Regions from separate parts of the Peribacillus muralis genome, predicted to be linked through region 2. Evidence: predicted binding sites of a transcription regulator. Region 2 holds the regulator's gene; the other holds the start of a gene.

Region 1 (7,861 bases), 800 kb from region 2:
TATAAAAACCGTATGTCATTGATGAATTTATTGCAATCGGAGATGTGTAGGAGCAAAAGGGCTTGAAGGAAAGAATAATATTAGCAGGAAATGCGGTTCTAACCTGTCCATTTTGGATTAAACTATTATGAGGGAAATTCCGAAGGAGGGGCATCATGGTTAGAAAATGGGCTGGGAGAGCTATTCTAGTATATATCCTGTATGTAGCAGTGATGTATTGGTATATTTTTTATGGGGCCGATACCGGCATTCCCGACGCATTGCGTGGAACTGCAGCAGATCCTGCTACATTCTTGAATGCCAGGGAATTAAAGCTTAGCGAAGAGTATTCGGGATTGCGCAATTTCATATTCTTCGTTTCTACACCGTTTGAATGGCTGCTGTATTTTTTCATTTTATTATTTGGCATATCTAGGGCAATTGAAAAGTCGGCATTGGCCGTTTCAAGGCGAAAAGTGATCCAAACGGGTATTTACTTATTCTGGCTTTCCATCATCTCTTATATGGCACTTTTTCCAATAAGCTTCATCGGCTACCGACTTAGTAAGAGCTACCATATTAGTACGCAAAGCTTCACATCATGGATGAAGGATGGAATCATTGAATTCTGGGTGAATTTCGGGATGATGTTTATCATTGTATCCGTCCTATATTGGTTAATGAAGAAAAGTGTGAAGAAGTGGTGGCTCTATGCATGGATGCTGTCGATCCCTTTTACACTGTTCATGATGTTCGTTCAGCCTGTACTAATCGATCCACTGTATAATGAATTTTATCCGCTCAAAAATAAAGAGTTGGAAACGGAAATTTTATCACTTGCCTCGCAGGCGCAAATTCCAGCTGAACACGTATATGAAGTTAATATGGCAGAAAAGACGAATTCCTTGAACGCATATGTGACAGGGATAGGTTCCAATTCTAGGATTGTCCTTTGGGATACGACCTTGAACAAGCTGAAGGAAGACGAAATCCTTTTCATCATGGCACATGAAATGGCTCATTATGTCGAAAAGCACATCTATTTCGGCATTGCCGGCTATTTAGGCTTGACCTTGATCGGACTATGGCTAACATCAAAAATCATGAATTATATCATCAAGCGCTGGGGCCATCTGTTAAAGGTGCATTCGGTAGGCAGCATCTCTTCTTTGCCATTATTTCTTTTGATTACGGCAATGCTGCTGTTTGCATCCAGCCCACTCTCGAATGTTGTTTCCAGATACGAAGAGACGAGGGCTGACCGATATGCCATCGAAATGACCGGGGATAAAGAATCGGCAATTACCACATTTCAGGAACTCACGAGGTCTGGGCTAAGTCAGGTGAATCCGCCATTTTTGGTGAAATGGCTTCGGTATTCACATCCCACCATGCTCGAACGGATCTCCACGATTGAAAAGGCAGATACAAAGGATGATTGAAAGCCAGCTGAAAAAGAGCTGGTTTTTTACTTTTTTGAGATCTGTGGATATGGATGGCCGGGGATTTATCAGAAAAAACTTTTATTTTATAAAAGCGGACGTTCTCCACTATAATTAATTAAATTGTCAGCTCGTTTAAGGAGATCAGTTATGTATAATGTACTTTTCATCACTATAGGATCTGTGCTCGTTGCAGTTGCCTATAACTTATTTTTGATACCTCATTTAATTTTAAGCAGCGGACTTAGTGGAATAGCGATCATGCTTGGTATCATTACTCCAGTGAACACTGGAATATTGAATTTTCTGTTGAACCTGCCATTGCTGATCCTTGGATACTTAAAATTGGGAAGGCGATTCATTACGTATACGATATTGTCAGTTGTCGTAATTTCCGTCAGTTTATACCTGATTCCAATCCATGGTGTATCCACTGAACCGATTTTGTCCTCTTTATTCGGCGGGATCATTTCCGGTTTCGGTATCGGGATCATCTTTCGTGCTTCAGGATCTTCCGGCGGGTTTGATATCATCGCCATGCTTTTGGCTAAGAAGAGCGACTTCCCGCTTGGTTCATTACTATCTGTGATGAATGCCGTCGTGGTGGTCATTTCAGGCTTCATCTTTGGCTGGGACGCCGCATTATATACATTGATTTCCATATATGCTGCCGGAAAAGTGATTGATACGATTCATTCCAACCACATTAAACTGACCTTGATGATCGTTACGAAAAAGAGTGACGAGATGAAAGCGAAGCTTCTAACCAACTTATATCGCGGGATTACGGTCATGGATGGTGAAGGTGCATACTCCGGGGAAAAGAGTAAAGTGATGATGACGGTCATCACTCGCTACCAATTAACCGACGTCAAAACGATGATAAAAGAAGTGGACCCGAATGCCTTTGTCAATATTACCGAAACAGCAGAGGTCATGGGAATGTTCCATAAGGAATGATTATAAATAAAGAAAAGCCTCCCGGCATTATGGGAGGCTTTTCATACGATAAAGCTGTTCTTGAGGCGTAAAATCTAACTTCCGAACTGTTTTAGTAAAACGTTCATTTCAGAACTAAGTTTCAGGAATAAAGGTTTGTTTTTTATATCCAAGGCTTCATCAATTTGCTTCGAAAGGATATTCTTTTTGGTAGTAAGGACGGCTTCCAGAATAATCATATCAATCAACATTTCTTGAACCACGGCATCGTTTTTCATTTCGCTCATTGATAAGGACTTCACTGACTCTGAATAAGATTTTTCATTTTTCAAAGTTACCACCCCTGACCCTTTTTATTAGTATATGGATTTGCGTGGATAAAATCAACTGAAAATTTTAAAAATTCAAATATTAATAGAGAATGTGTCTTAAAGATGACGGAAGGAGCGCTTCTTGTAAGAATTTTTAATTTTTTGTGAACTTTATTTTTTTAGTAACTTATTGTGCTATTATAATGAGGAAATTTACTTATTTGGGCTAGCTCTCTTCACTCGTTTTATGGTGAATGGGGTAAGATTACCTATATAGTGAAAATGCCTAATTTTAATGTAATGAGGAAGAGGTGGGTTAACATTGATGCAAAACAACCAGGGAATTATTGAGGAATATGAAATTACGCCCCATACACTTATGGTTGCACCGCTTAACTATGGCAGTAAAATCTATGCCCGTATCATAGAAATGGAAGACGAGTTCATATCACCGTTCAAACCTTTGGAAATTATCAAGAAAAGCTGTGAGTTCTTTGGGTCGAGTTACGAAGGTCGCAGACAAGGAACACGGCAGCTCATAAACATCACACATAAAGCGCCAATCGCGATCGATCCGACCAGTTCGATTTTTTTCTTTCCAACTACATCCCCGCTCCGGCCTCAATGCATCTGGTTATCACATGAGCATGTTGTTGCCTATGATCGCCTGGATCCCAAACATACGACCGTCACATTCAGGAATAAACAAACCATCGATATGGAGGTATCATACAGCTCGTTCGAAAATCAGCTGCACCGGACATCCTTTTTAAAAACGAAACTGATTCAAAGGATTGAGGAAACAAAGAGGAAGTCTTTCTATTTATTCAACGATGCAAGTGGAGCCAAGGCTTCAGAGGTAATGTCAAAATATTTACCGCGTTAGAGATTCAAAAAAAGACACTTAATTTGAGATAAGAGTGAAGAAGAACGGACCAAGGCTTTTTTACCGAAGTACCCATACTTTTGAAGATGGAAAAAGGAAGGGATGGAGCATTTCATATGTGAAGGTCTACGTACTAGAATAGAGCCCGTGACATACCGTATTTGATATTATAAAAGCTATAGATGAGAGGGAGATGGATATACCTCGCATTCTATAGCTTTTGTGTTAGGGTAAGCTGTCAAAATAGTGTACCTGTCGACCTTTATGTTTAATATTGCACAATTGCAACGAAGCTATTGCTTCATTCATCTTTCAGATACAAGTATTGCCATGTAATCAGGACCCATGAAGGTTGCGGATAGTATTTAGGAGCATAACAAATTTTTGCGAAAACCATTTAAAGACGCTCGAATGGTAGTTTTTGGAATGATAGGTATATATATTGTAAATAAGAGGGGATGATATGGAAAAGACTGATGATCATGCGAGCCCGCTTCATTATTGTTTAAAGATACATAGGGTTTGTCTTGGTCGAAATTGAGAGGGAATACCATATTATGCTCCTATCATAGTTGAAAAAGTAAAGCTAAGGGAGCGGGAAAAATAGCTGCGTGTTGAATTCAACTCACTCTCTGAACCGCTAAGCGACGGATTTATGGCCCAAGGCCAACTGAATCTTCCCTGGGCAGTCGACAACAAGCATCATTCAGCTACAGGAAAGCAACATTTTCGAATTTGCCTGCAGTCGTTTGCGACATGGCTATTCCGCTCAAGTTCCCCCTTACCTACTTCGTTCAAAAAAGTAATAACACAACAGGTCTTCGGTTTTATTACGAAGGCGTGGATTGAAATAATTGTGATGCTCCTCGTATCCTTTATATAAAAAACAATACATCGTAAAGGATTCATCGCGTTTGATTTCACTCACCTTAATATTTTCCTTGCGCAGATAGCGGCGAACCTCGGTAAAATCAGCCTGAACGATTTTCAGTATATGCTCGACTAGCTCGGAATAGGGCCTTCTTAATTTAAACGGACTAATTTCGATGACTTTGAGATCCCGGTGTAAGACTGTAATCACCATCGGTAGGTAGATGGCTTTTTCGATCATATTCCGGTCATCCTCTGGAATGCGGGTCATCATGACCGCCCCTTTCTGAATCAGCACTTTCTACTATGGATATGTATCCTTTAAAACGAACGGAACGTTTGTTCCTGTTTAATTATCCTAAAGTATTTTCTTTCTATATGCAAGTTGTTTTGAAAAATGGTGAAATTTTTGTTAACAAGATTATGTTTTCCCGAGATAGGGAAAGTATGAAGACATATGGATAATAATTCTTGCAATTTCAGAGGAAAGTGATATATCTAAAATAAACAGCTTTTTAATAAGTTTATGCTGCTTTGACGGCAGCATGTCGAGGGAGATAGTTATGGACTTGGAGACAATACGTGAGTGGTTTACACTTGATAATATATCGGGGCTTATTCAGCAATATCGCTCATTCGGTCCAATTCCTGGAATCCTGATGCCGATGCTGGAAGCATTTTTACCCTTCTTACCTTTAGTGGTATTCGTTCTGGCTAATGCAACCGCATTTGGCCTATGGTGGGGATTTTTATTTTCCTGGATTGGTGCGGTAGCGGGATCATTTTTGGTCTTCTTGGTCATTAGAAGATACGGTCAAATGAGGTTTTTTCGATTTTTGCAAAAACATAAGCAGGTTCAGCGTTTGATGGTTTGGGTGGAAAGTCACGGGTTCGGGCCTTTATTCATTTTGCTCTGCTTCCCTTTTACACCCTCAGCCATCGTCAATATCGTGGCTGGCCTTTCAAAAGTCAGTCCGTTGCAATATGGACTGGCAGTCGTAGGCGGGAAAGCGGTGATGATTTTCACGATTAGCTTCGTGGGCTACGATTTAGTATCCTTAATACATAAGCCCGTACGCACGATCATTATTGGGTTCGTCATTTTCATCCTATGGTATGTGGGAAAAAGACTGGAAGTCCGGTTAAATAAAAGCATGAAGAGAGAAGAAGGACAATAAGTTAGATTATAAATGTAGTAGGGGTTGACGAGATGGGAAAAACAAACAAGAATTCTTTATCCGATTGGATAAAAGCAGCAGTGATAGCTTTTGTTATTTACATCTTGATCCGTACATTTTTCTTTTCAAGCTATGATGTTGAAGGGAAGTCCATGCAGCCAACCCTTGAAGATGGCAACAAACTTGTTGTGAATAAAATCACTTATCAGATTCACGATATTCACCGTTTTGACATTATTGTTTTTCATGCGAATACAAAGGAAGATTATGTTAAACGAGTGATCGGGATTGCAGGGGACCGCATCCGTTACAAGAATGATTGGCTATACGTAAATGGCAAGAAAGTGGATGAGCCTTATCTCGAGAAATGGAAGGAAGGGTTTCCAGATCAGGATTTCACAGGAGATTTCACATTAAAGGAATTGACCGGCGGGACCACAGTTCCGGAGGGAAAGCTTTTTGTCATGGGTGACAATCGCCTTGAGAGTGCGGACAGCCGCCATTTTGGTTTCATACCGGTGCAAAATGTCGTCGGTAAGGTGGATGTAAGGTATTGGCCGCTCAAAGAATTCAATTATAGATTTACAGGTGAATGAATGATTGCAAAGCCCGGGAAACAGAGGGCTTTTTCTTTAGGGAAAAAAGCGAACGTATGATTGGTGTTTTTTGGGGAGGAACGTTAAAATGATAGATAGTGGATCTTGATTGGAAACAGAATCCTAATCAAAATTGTGAAGGTTTTTCTGGTATGATAGATGGAGACATAATGTTGTATAAGGGGGAAAAGAGATGTCACTCCGTTTTTTACTGGGAAGATCGGGTGCAGGGAAAACCTCGAATGTATTGGACGAAATTCGCTCCAAATTGGCAGAGGATCCCGAAGGCAATCCAATTATCTATCTCGTTCCAGATCAGATGACGTTTCTATCTGAATATAAATTAATTAAAACGCCAGGTCTTGCAGGCATGATCCGGACGCAGGTTTTCAGTTTCAGCAGGCTGGCTTGGCGGGTTCTACAGGAAACCGGGGGAATGAGCCGCCTCCATTTGGACAGTGTCGGCGTGAATATGCTGATCCGGAAAATCATGGATGATAAAAAAGAGGAATTCAAATTGTTTCGCCGTTCTGCAGATAAGCAGGGCTTCATTGCCCAGATGGAACTGATGCTTGCTGAGTTCAAGCAGTATTGCATCGAGCCAGGGGACATTCAAAGCTACTTGACCGAGGCATCAAAGGCAGCAAGCGGCATTGGGGATAAGTTACATGACCTAGAGTTGATTTATCAAGCTTTTGAGGATGAAATGGTCGGCAAATATTTGGATTCCGAAGACTATTTCACTTTACTGATCGAGAAAATGGCTGAGTCTTCATATATAAGGAATGCAGAAATCTATATCGATGGCTTTTATAGCTTGACGCCACAGGAATTATTGATTGTCGAAGAAATGATGAAGCTATGCAAAAACGTGACGGTTTCCCTGACCTTGGATCGCCCATATAGGCAATATGCACCGGATGACCTGCAATTGTTCAGGCAAACGGGAAACTTGTATCACCATCTTTATCAAGCAGGATTGAGGAATAACATCCCAATTTCAGACGATCGGATTTTATCGGGAACGGAAAGGTTCGGGAAGAGTCCAGGGCTGCATCATCTCGAAACTTATTTTGCGATTCGTCCTGTACGGGCGTTCGACCGCTCACCTGATGTAACGATTGCGCAGGCCGTTAACCGCAGGGCAGAAATTGAAGGAGTTGCCCGGGATATCTTGATGCTTGTCAGGCAAAAGGGGCACCGTTTCCGTGATATTGCGATTTTAGTTCGGAACGGTGAAGCGTACTCCGATATTTTGCAAACCGTGTTCCGCGATTATCAAATTCCCTTGTTCGTCGATTCAAAACGGACGATGCTGAATCATCCTTTAATCGAACTGATTCGATCCACTTTGGAGATCATCAATGGATATTGGCGTTATGAACCGGTATTTCGTGCAATCAAGACGGAGCTGCTCTTTCCACTGCAAAATGATCATGACAGGATGCGCGAACAGGTGGATAAACTGGAGAACTATGTACTGTCCCGTGGGATTAAAGGGACCAGGTGGACTTCAAAAGATCGTTGGACGTACAAGCGTTTCCGCGGTCTTGAACTGGAGGACCGGAATCAAACGGATAAGGAAATGAAGCTTGAGCAAGAGCTGAATGAGATGAAGCACTTATTTACCGAGCCCATCTTGAAGCTTTCGAAGCGTGTT
Region 2 (7,861 bases):
ATGAATACTTAAGAAGAATCAAGTAGAGGGCTTGTCAGTAGACCTCTCAAAAAAGCAAAGGATATTGGAGGAGAAAACAAGTGAAAAGCAATGTAATCAATTATGTCTTTTTTCTAATTCTCATCGTAACATTATTGATAATGGTTAAGCCAGGCATGACCTCTGCTGGGAAACTCAAACCACCCGCCGAAACATTCAGCCCTGGTGATTGGTTTTTGGGGAGTACTCCTCCCAACCATGACGTAAATAAGCCTCCGCTCGTATTTGTTCAAGGAAAAAATGGCAATGCTAGCAGCTGGTATGGTGAAACGGGTTATCATGGAATCAATGATATGTATACCAAAGCATATGAAGCGGGCTATCAAACCGTTTTCGTTCAGCTTCATGATTCTGCCGGAAACGGATCCGCTAGTCAATATGCCAACGGGAGACTGTTAGCGTCCATGCTAGAGGATATCAGCAACCATTTCAATGGTGAAAAAGTAAATATCATTGCACATAGCAAGGGGGGGCCAGATACTCAAGCTGCTCTAGTACACTATGGAGCATACCAATATGTAGGCAGAGTCATCACGTTAGCCTCCCCACACCATGGGTCGAATCTCGCTGATTTGGCATATAGCTGGTATGCAGGCTGGCTAGGATCACTGCTGGGCCAAAAAGATGAAGGAACCTATTCTTTGCAGGTAGGGAAGATGGCTGAGTTTCGTTCTGCCATAGATAACCATATGAACTCCCGGAAAAACATGTATTTCACCGTTGCTGGAATGAATAAAGGCCCGGCGTTGACTGCTTTATCACTAGGTGGAGAATATTTATCCGCCTATGGAGATAACGATGGGCTAGTGAATGTTTGGAGTAGCAAAATACCTTACGGAAAACATTTATTTACCGATCCAAGCTTGGATCACGATAACATTCGCATGGGATCTTCCGTATTTTCAAGAATTGAGCCCTATTTAAGAAGTGCTACCGTCGCGCTTGTTCCTAATATGGATATCCAAAGCAAACTGCAAGCGGAGGATAATATCATCACTTCTGCGCTCTCGCAAACCGTTCACGGGGGCTACCTGCAACAAAATGTGTGGAATGAACAAAGTTTTCGTGTGGATGATGAAGCGGTACCAGGCACTATAGCCATATATACAGCCTCAAAGGATGTACAAATCGAAGTGGTATCTCCCTCCAATAAAAGGTATTCACTTTCACCTGTCACATATGCTGAACAAAATGAAACGTCCTTCTTTAATGGAGCGACCATCCAAACATTATATAAAAGTAAGATGGAAATTGGTACATGGAAAGTGCGGATGAAAACGAAGGCCCTTAATGACGCATACTTGCTATTGGCACAATTTGACGAACTGGACCCGGTTACATTAAGCATGCCTGGAAGGGTTAAACAAAAGGATGCTGGATTTTCCATCAAGAAACCGCTCAAAGGTAAAAAAGAACCAGCACTCACAACCTTTAAGGTTCATTTAATGGATGAATCCGGTAAGGAAATCAGCGCAGCAACCCCCATTCATATAAAGGATAATGAAAATTTTTCAGGAACACTTCCACAAGTACCCAGAACTGGCGTTTATAATGTAACGATCGATGTTAAGGAAAAAAACGCAAATGGTACAGAACGAATACGTACCCTCATCCGGTCAGTCTATATTGAAAAATAGCAGGTTAGCTTTAAAGATGCCTTTTATTTTAAAAGGCATCTTTTGTTTGAAATGAGGGAGCTAGAGGGGGAATGGACGTCCCGAATCGATGAATATAAAGCATTGACGGATGATATGGAGTGAGGGAGGAATAGGCAGTCCATTCTAGGTTCCATGTATATTCAATCCGGCTTTTGGTTGGATAATCGGTAAGATAAAATGCCAGTTTTAAGGGCAGCGTAATTGCCGATGCTTGCATATCCGTAAAACCAGCCCATGAATATGCCCGCAACCAAATGATGTCGATGGCTGATGAAAATGGAAATGAATAAACCAAGTCCCAAAGCAATGGTAGGGATGAATTTAGGCGGGATATGAAACATGATCTTCACAAGCTGTGTCACAATCATGATGATAGGTATTGCGATTACAGCATCCCAAAAGTTTGTATGGATGGTAGGGAAATCCATAGGTGCACCACCTTATGTAAGAAGTCGTTCAAAATTAATTTTCACCATTTGAAAGCAATTTATACTCTCATTAAATGGAAGGTGCCAATCATGAAGCATTTTGTTCGTATGTTACCTCTGAATTTTAAAAATCTTATCATTCCAGAAGTCAAAAGAATGGACAACCTGTAACCTTTCTCAAGATTATGAATACGATATGAATGAAGGCTGTGCATGAGTATGTTAAGGAATTCTTTTCGGGAGGTTGAAATGAGCAAGGAAACATTCATCGATGAAATTGCACCCTATGCCCTGAATATTTATGGAGAGTTTAAAATTTTACCTTCAGTCATCATTGCCCAAGCTTGTTTAGAGAGTGGCTATGGGACAAGTCCTTTAGCTAAGCAAGGAAAAAATATATTCGGTACGAAAGGTGAATATAAAGGGCAATCCATCATTATACAAACGATTGAATATGTCAATGGAGCACCTGTTCAAGTAAGGAACAAATTCAGAAAGTACCCGACATGGGACGAAAGTCTTCGCGACCTTGCCACTCTGTATGCATTTGGTACTTCGTGGAATAGAAACCTATATACGGCGGTCATAGGTGAAAAAGATTATAAAAAGGCTATCAAGGCAATATTCGACGCGGGCTTTGCCACAGATCCGAAATATATTGAAAAACTGGTGAACCTGATAGAAATGAGTGAATTGACCAAGTATGACTTAACGGTCGAAGAAGTCTATCATATCGTGAAAAAAGGGGATACCGTCTCTGCGATTGCCAAGGCATATGGTTCAACCCAAGTTCAGATTCAGCAATGGAACGGGCTGGCCGATCTTAACTTAATCAAAGTAAACCAAAGATTAAGAGTGAAATGAGCGTTAATGGGAGGGAGTGCCAAGCACTTGCTTTCTTTTTTTTGTATGCCGCTCGCATAGTAGCGGGTATATGCGGACTTATCCAGTAAAAAGATCTTATCCAAAAAACTAGTTTTCCTGAGCATAATGAGAGAGTTCTATACATAGATTAAGAAACAACAAAAAAAGCGCAATCAGCGCTTTTAATGTATTTGCCTATATAAACCTATCACTTTTCCGAGTATCGATACATCCCGCAAAATGATAGGCTCCATATTTGAGTTCTCAGGCTGCAGCCTTATGTAATCCGGTTCCTTGAAGAATCGTTTTACAGTGGCTTCATCATCTTCAGTCATGGCCACGACGATATCTCCATTATTGGCACTGCTTTGCTGCTTCACGATGACATAATCGCCGTCATGAATTCCTGCCTCTATCATACTTTCCCCCATGATTTCGAGCATGAATACATGATCATCGTGCGGTACCATGCTTTCGGGAAGTGGAAAGTACTCTTCTATGTTCTCTATTGCCGTTATCGGCATGCCGGCTGTCACTTTACCAAGTAATGGAACGTTTACGACATTGGCTTTCGGTATATTGTTGGCATCCTCTAAATTGAGGATTTCAATGGCCCTCGGCTTGGTTGGATCACGTCTGATCAGTCCTTTGCTTTCCAGGCGGGATAAATGTCCGTGTACGGTTGAGCTTGATGCAAGCCCAACTGCCTCACCGATTTCCCTTACGGATGGTGGATACCCTTTCAGGCGGACTTCTTCTTTAATGAAATCAAGAATATCTTGCTGCCGTTTTGATAGTTTAGTCATATGTGCACCTCTTCCCCAATTTTTCTTTGCTTCATTATAGCATGGAGCCGTATTCTATACAAACATAAGTTCGAATTTTGTTGTTGACTGAAACAGGTGTTCGTATTATAATTTAAATATATCATACGAACGAACATTCGCGTTGGAGGGATTATTTATGAAAAAATTATACAAAAATTATATTTATACGATTCTATTAGCAGGATCGGTATTCATCTTTTCAATTTTATTCTCTTGCACATTAAACGGTGATCCAAAAAAGGATTTTCTATCTATAGAGGTAGGTGAAGGCGACACTTTATGGGGAATCGCCGAAGAATATGAAGAAGCTAATTTGACAAAAAAAGAATTCATTGGTTGGATAGAGGAGCATAATGGTATCAGTGCGGATTCGATTAAACCAGGACAAGTAATCGTGATACCGGTTAAAGGAGAAAAGCTTGTTCAGAATCTGGCCAGTCAGCAGTGAAGGTAGGGTATTATGAAGGCAGTAATCTATTGTAGGGTCAGCACGGAAAAACAGACACAGGAAACATCATTGGCAAGGCAGGAAGACGAACTAGTCAAGTTGGCACGGAAGATGGATGTGGAAGTTGTCGAGATTATAAAAGAGCAGGCTAGCGGATATGAGCTAAACCGTGATGGGATTTTTGACATGCTTGATCTTTTTAAAGCCAAGGAAGCTGGAGTTCTGTTAATCCAGGACGAGACGAGACTTGGAAGAGGAAACGCGAAAATTGCCCTTTTCCACGTCATCCTTAAAGAAGATGTCAAAATTTATACGCTTTCACACGATGGGGAACTTGAATTATCGGATTCGGATGCCATGGTCATCCAAATAGTCGGCATCGTGGAGGAATATCAAAGGAAGCTACATAATTTGAAAATAAAACGCGGGATGTTAAGAGCCGTCGAAAAAGGGTATCGTCCTCAAAAAAATCTACATAACCAAAGGAATGCCACTGGAAGGGACCGCAAGGAGATTCCAGTAGAAGAAATCATTAAACTCCGTGAAAACGGATTGACGTTTGCAGAAATAGCAGCCACCTTAAGGGGGTTTGGCTACAAAGTATCAAAAGCTACCGTGAACCGCCGTTTTCTTGAGCACCAGCAAAATACAGAGGAAAGTCAATCATAGAACTTGTAATTTCGCTTCTTTTTTAATACCATGACAATATCAGCACATATGAAGGAGCGAAATTATGCTATCAAAAGAAAAACTGTCCCGAATTAATGAACTTTCCAAAAAAGCTAAAGGAGTTGGCTTGACGGAAACGGAGGCAAAAGAGCAAACACAATTAAGAAGCGAGTATCTTGAGACTTTCAGGCGATCCATGTCCGATACGTTAGAACACGTTAAAGTGATCGATACTGAAGGTAACGACGTCACTCCACAAAAAATAAAAGATATTAAAGAAAAAAGAAACTTACATTAATGTTGGGACTTTCTTGATGGGAAACTCTCCATTGGAAGTTTCTTTTGGCCTTTAATTCTAAAAGAGATTGCTTTCATGTATGTATTCTCCTATTTAGTTTAATCTAAATAGGGGAATTCTTTAATTTTGGGAAAGTATGTATAATATTGGTATCGAATAGTGATTTTAGTTGTGATATTCAGCGGGTCACTATAATATAAAGAGGTACATTACAGGAAGGGATGTTTTACTATATGTTAGATAAATTAGATGCACTCTCAATCAATACCATTCGTACTTTATCGATCGATGCAATTGAAAAGGCTAATTCTGGCCATCCAGGGATGCCGATGGGTGCAGCGCCGATGGCGTATAAACTATGGACTGAATATATGAATCATAACCCAAAAAATCCGGATTGGTTCAATAGGGATCGCTTTGTTCTTTCAGCAGGACATGGATCGATGCTGTTATATAGCCTTCTTCACCTGTCGGGCTATGGCTTAACCATTGATGACTTAAAAGGATTCCGTCAATGGGGCAGTAAAACTCCAGGTCATCCTGAATTTGGGCATACTGCCGGTGTAGATGCAACGACTGGACCGCTAGGACAAGGGATTGCGATGGCAGTTGGGATGGCAATGGCCGAACGCCACCTGGCAGAAAGCTATAACCGTGATTCTTATAATGTTGTCGATCATTATACATATAGCATTTGCGGAGATGGAGATTTAATGGAGGGCGTTTCTGCTGAAGCGGCATCATTAGCTGGGCATCTTCAACTTGGCAGACTTGTTGTTTTATATGACTCCAATGATATCTCCCTTGACGGTGACTTAAGTCAGTCATTCAGTGAAAGCGTAGCAGAACGTTTCAAATCCTATAACTGGCAATATATCCGTGTTGAGGATGGAAATGATCTTCAGGAAATTGCGAAAGCGATTGAAGAAGCGAAAACTGATGATGCTCGTCCGACCTTAATAGAAGTGAAAACAGTTATCGGTTATGGTTCTCCAAACCGTTCAGGTAAGTCGGCAGTTCATGGCGCTCCGCTTGGTTCAGATGAGCTGAAGCTGACTAAAGAAGCTTACAAATGGACGTTCGAGGAAGATTTCCATGTTCCAGAGGAAGTGTATTCTCACTTCAAACAAGCCTGTGTAGAAGCTGGATCGAAAAAAGAAGAAGCTTGGAACGAATTGTTCAAGAATTACAAAGAAGCACATCCTGAATTAGCCGGACAATTGGAACTGGCAATCAAAGGTGAGCTGCCTGCTGAATGGGATCAAGACATTCCGGTTTATGAAGAAGGAAAAACTTTGGCTTCCCGTGCGTCCAGTGGAGAAGTATTAAACGCGATTGCCAAAAGGATGCCTAGCTTCATCGGTGGATCAGCAGATTTAGCTGGATCGAACAACACTGCCATTAAAGGTGAGACAGATTTATTACCGGGTAATTACAGTGGCCGAAATATATGGTTTGGTGTTCGTGAATTTGCAATGGGAGCGGCTTTGAACGGGATGACGCTTCATGGTGGACTTAAAGTGTACGGGGGAACTTTCTTTGTATTCTCTGACTACTTGCGTCCAGCCATAAGGATGGCAGCGCTGATGGGGCTACCTGTAACGTATGTTTTCACTCATGACAGCATTGCAGTAGGGGAAGACGGTCCGACACATGAGCCTATCGAACAATTGGCTTCATTACGGGCGATGCCGAACTTGGGCGTAATTCGTCCAGCTGACGGTAATGAAACGGCAGCGGCGTGGAAAGTGGCCATGGAGTCCACAAATAAGCCAACTGCCCTTGTACTTACTCGTCAAGGATTGCCAACAATTAAAGACACTGCGAAAAATGCTTATGACGGTGTTTCTAAAGGGGCTTATATCATCTCCGCTTCCAAGAAAGCAGAAGCCGATGCTTTACTTCTTGCGACAGGTAGTGAAGTGAACTTGGCTGTGGAAGCTCAGCAAGCATTAGCAGCAGAAGGAATCGATGTCTCTGTTGTCAGCATGCCTTCATGGGATCGTTTTGAAACGCAATCCAAAGAATATAAACAAAGTGTCATCAATCCAGCCGTGAAAAAACGTCTGGCCATTGAAGTGGCTTCACCGTTTGGCTGGGATCGCTATACAGGTGATGAGGGTGAAATTTTGGCCATCAATCACTTTGGAGCATCTGCACCAGGCAACAAGATCATGGAAGAGTTCGGGTTCACTGTTGACAATGTAGTGGCTCGTGTTAAAGGATTGCTAAAATAATCGTAAACGGAGCTGACGCCAACTAGTTTGGTGTCAGTTTTTTTTATCTTTTAATTAAGAGAAATCTTCGATTCGACAAAAAAAGAAGAAAATTTCTCCAACAAACAACATATCCTGTCCGTTTGTCAATATATAATGAGAATAATTAATTTTCGTTTAAATATGTCATTTATAGGGGAAAGTCATCATGAGTAGGAAATATTGGAAAGTTTCGTTGTTAAGTTGCCAAGGTTAACAAAATAGGAGGCTAGGAGGCATTGGCTGATGAGAACCTATCAAATTTTTTTAATCGAAGATGAATTTGCCCATCATTATTACGGTCGCGAAAAGCTATTTTTCAATTTGTTTTTGGAGTATATTCATGCAAGGGGCAGACTGAAGAGTATTTTGCAA

Evidence for each region. Region 2 encodes LexA, which represses DNA repair genes until DNA is damaged. Its sites were predicted from a motif close to CGAACATATGTTCG; they were not measured.
Region 1: ABE28_RS05850 (YhjD family protein) is a predicted target of LexA. The motif match lies at 4,760-4,773, and genes of this name have one in related genera.

The regions. Positions count from the first base shown of each region.
Region 1 is NZ_CP017080.1:1,218,563-1,226,423, forward strand. Features, by position in the region: gene ABE28_RS05830 (M48 family metallopeptidase) at 156-1,421, shown strand; gene ABE28_RS05835 (YitT family protein) at 1,572-2,381, shown strand; gene ABE28_RS05840 (IDEAL domain-containing protein) at 2,456-2,692, opposite strand; gene ABE28_RS05845 (competence protein ComK) at 2,997-3,557, shown strand; gene ABE28_RS05850 (YhjD family protein) at 4,339-4,698, opposite strand; gene ABE28_RS05855 (TVP38/TMEM64 family protein) at 4,991-5,605, shown strand; gene lepB (signal peptidase I) at 5,638-6,201, shown strand; gene addB (helicase-exonuclease AddAB subunit AddB) at 6,395-7,861, shown strand, end outside.
Region 2 is NZ_CP017080.1:2,023,405-2,031,265, forward strand. Features, by position in the region: gene ABE28_RS09930 (esterase/lipase family protein) at 141-1,676, shown strand; gene ABE28_RS09935 (hypothetical protein) at 1,838-2,125, opposite strand; gene ABE28_RS09940 (glucosaminidase domain-containing protein) at 2,375-2,989, shown strand; gene lexA (transcriptional repressor LexA) at 3,172-3,795, opposite strand; gene yneA (cell division suppressor protein YneA) at 3,953-4,264, shown strand; gene ABE28_RS09955 (YneB family resolvase-like protein) at 4,277-4,933, shown strand; gene ABE28_RS09960 (DUF896 domain-containing protein) at 4,998-5,231, shown strand; gene tkt (transketolase) at 5,465-7,468, shown strand; gene sirA (sporulation inhibitor of replication protein SirA) at 7,733-7,861, shown strand, end outside.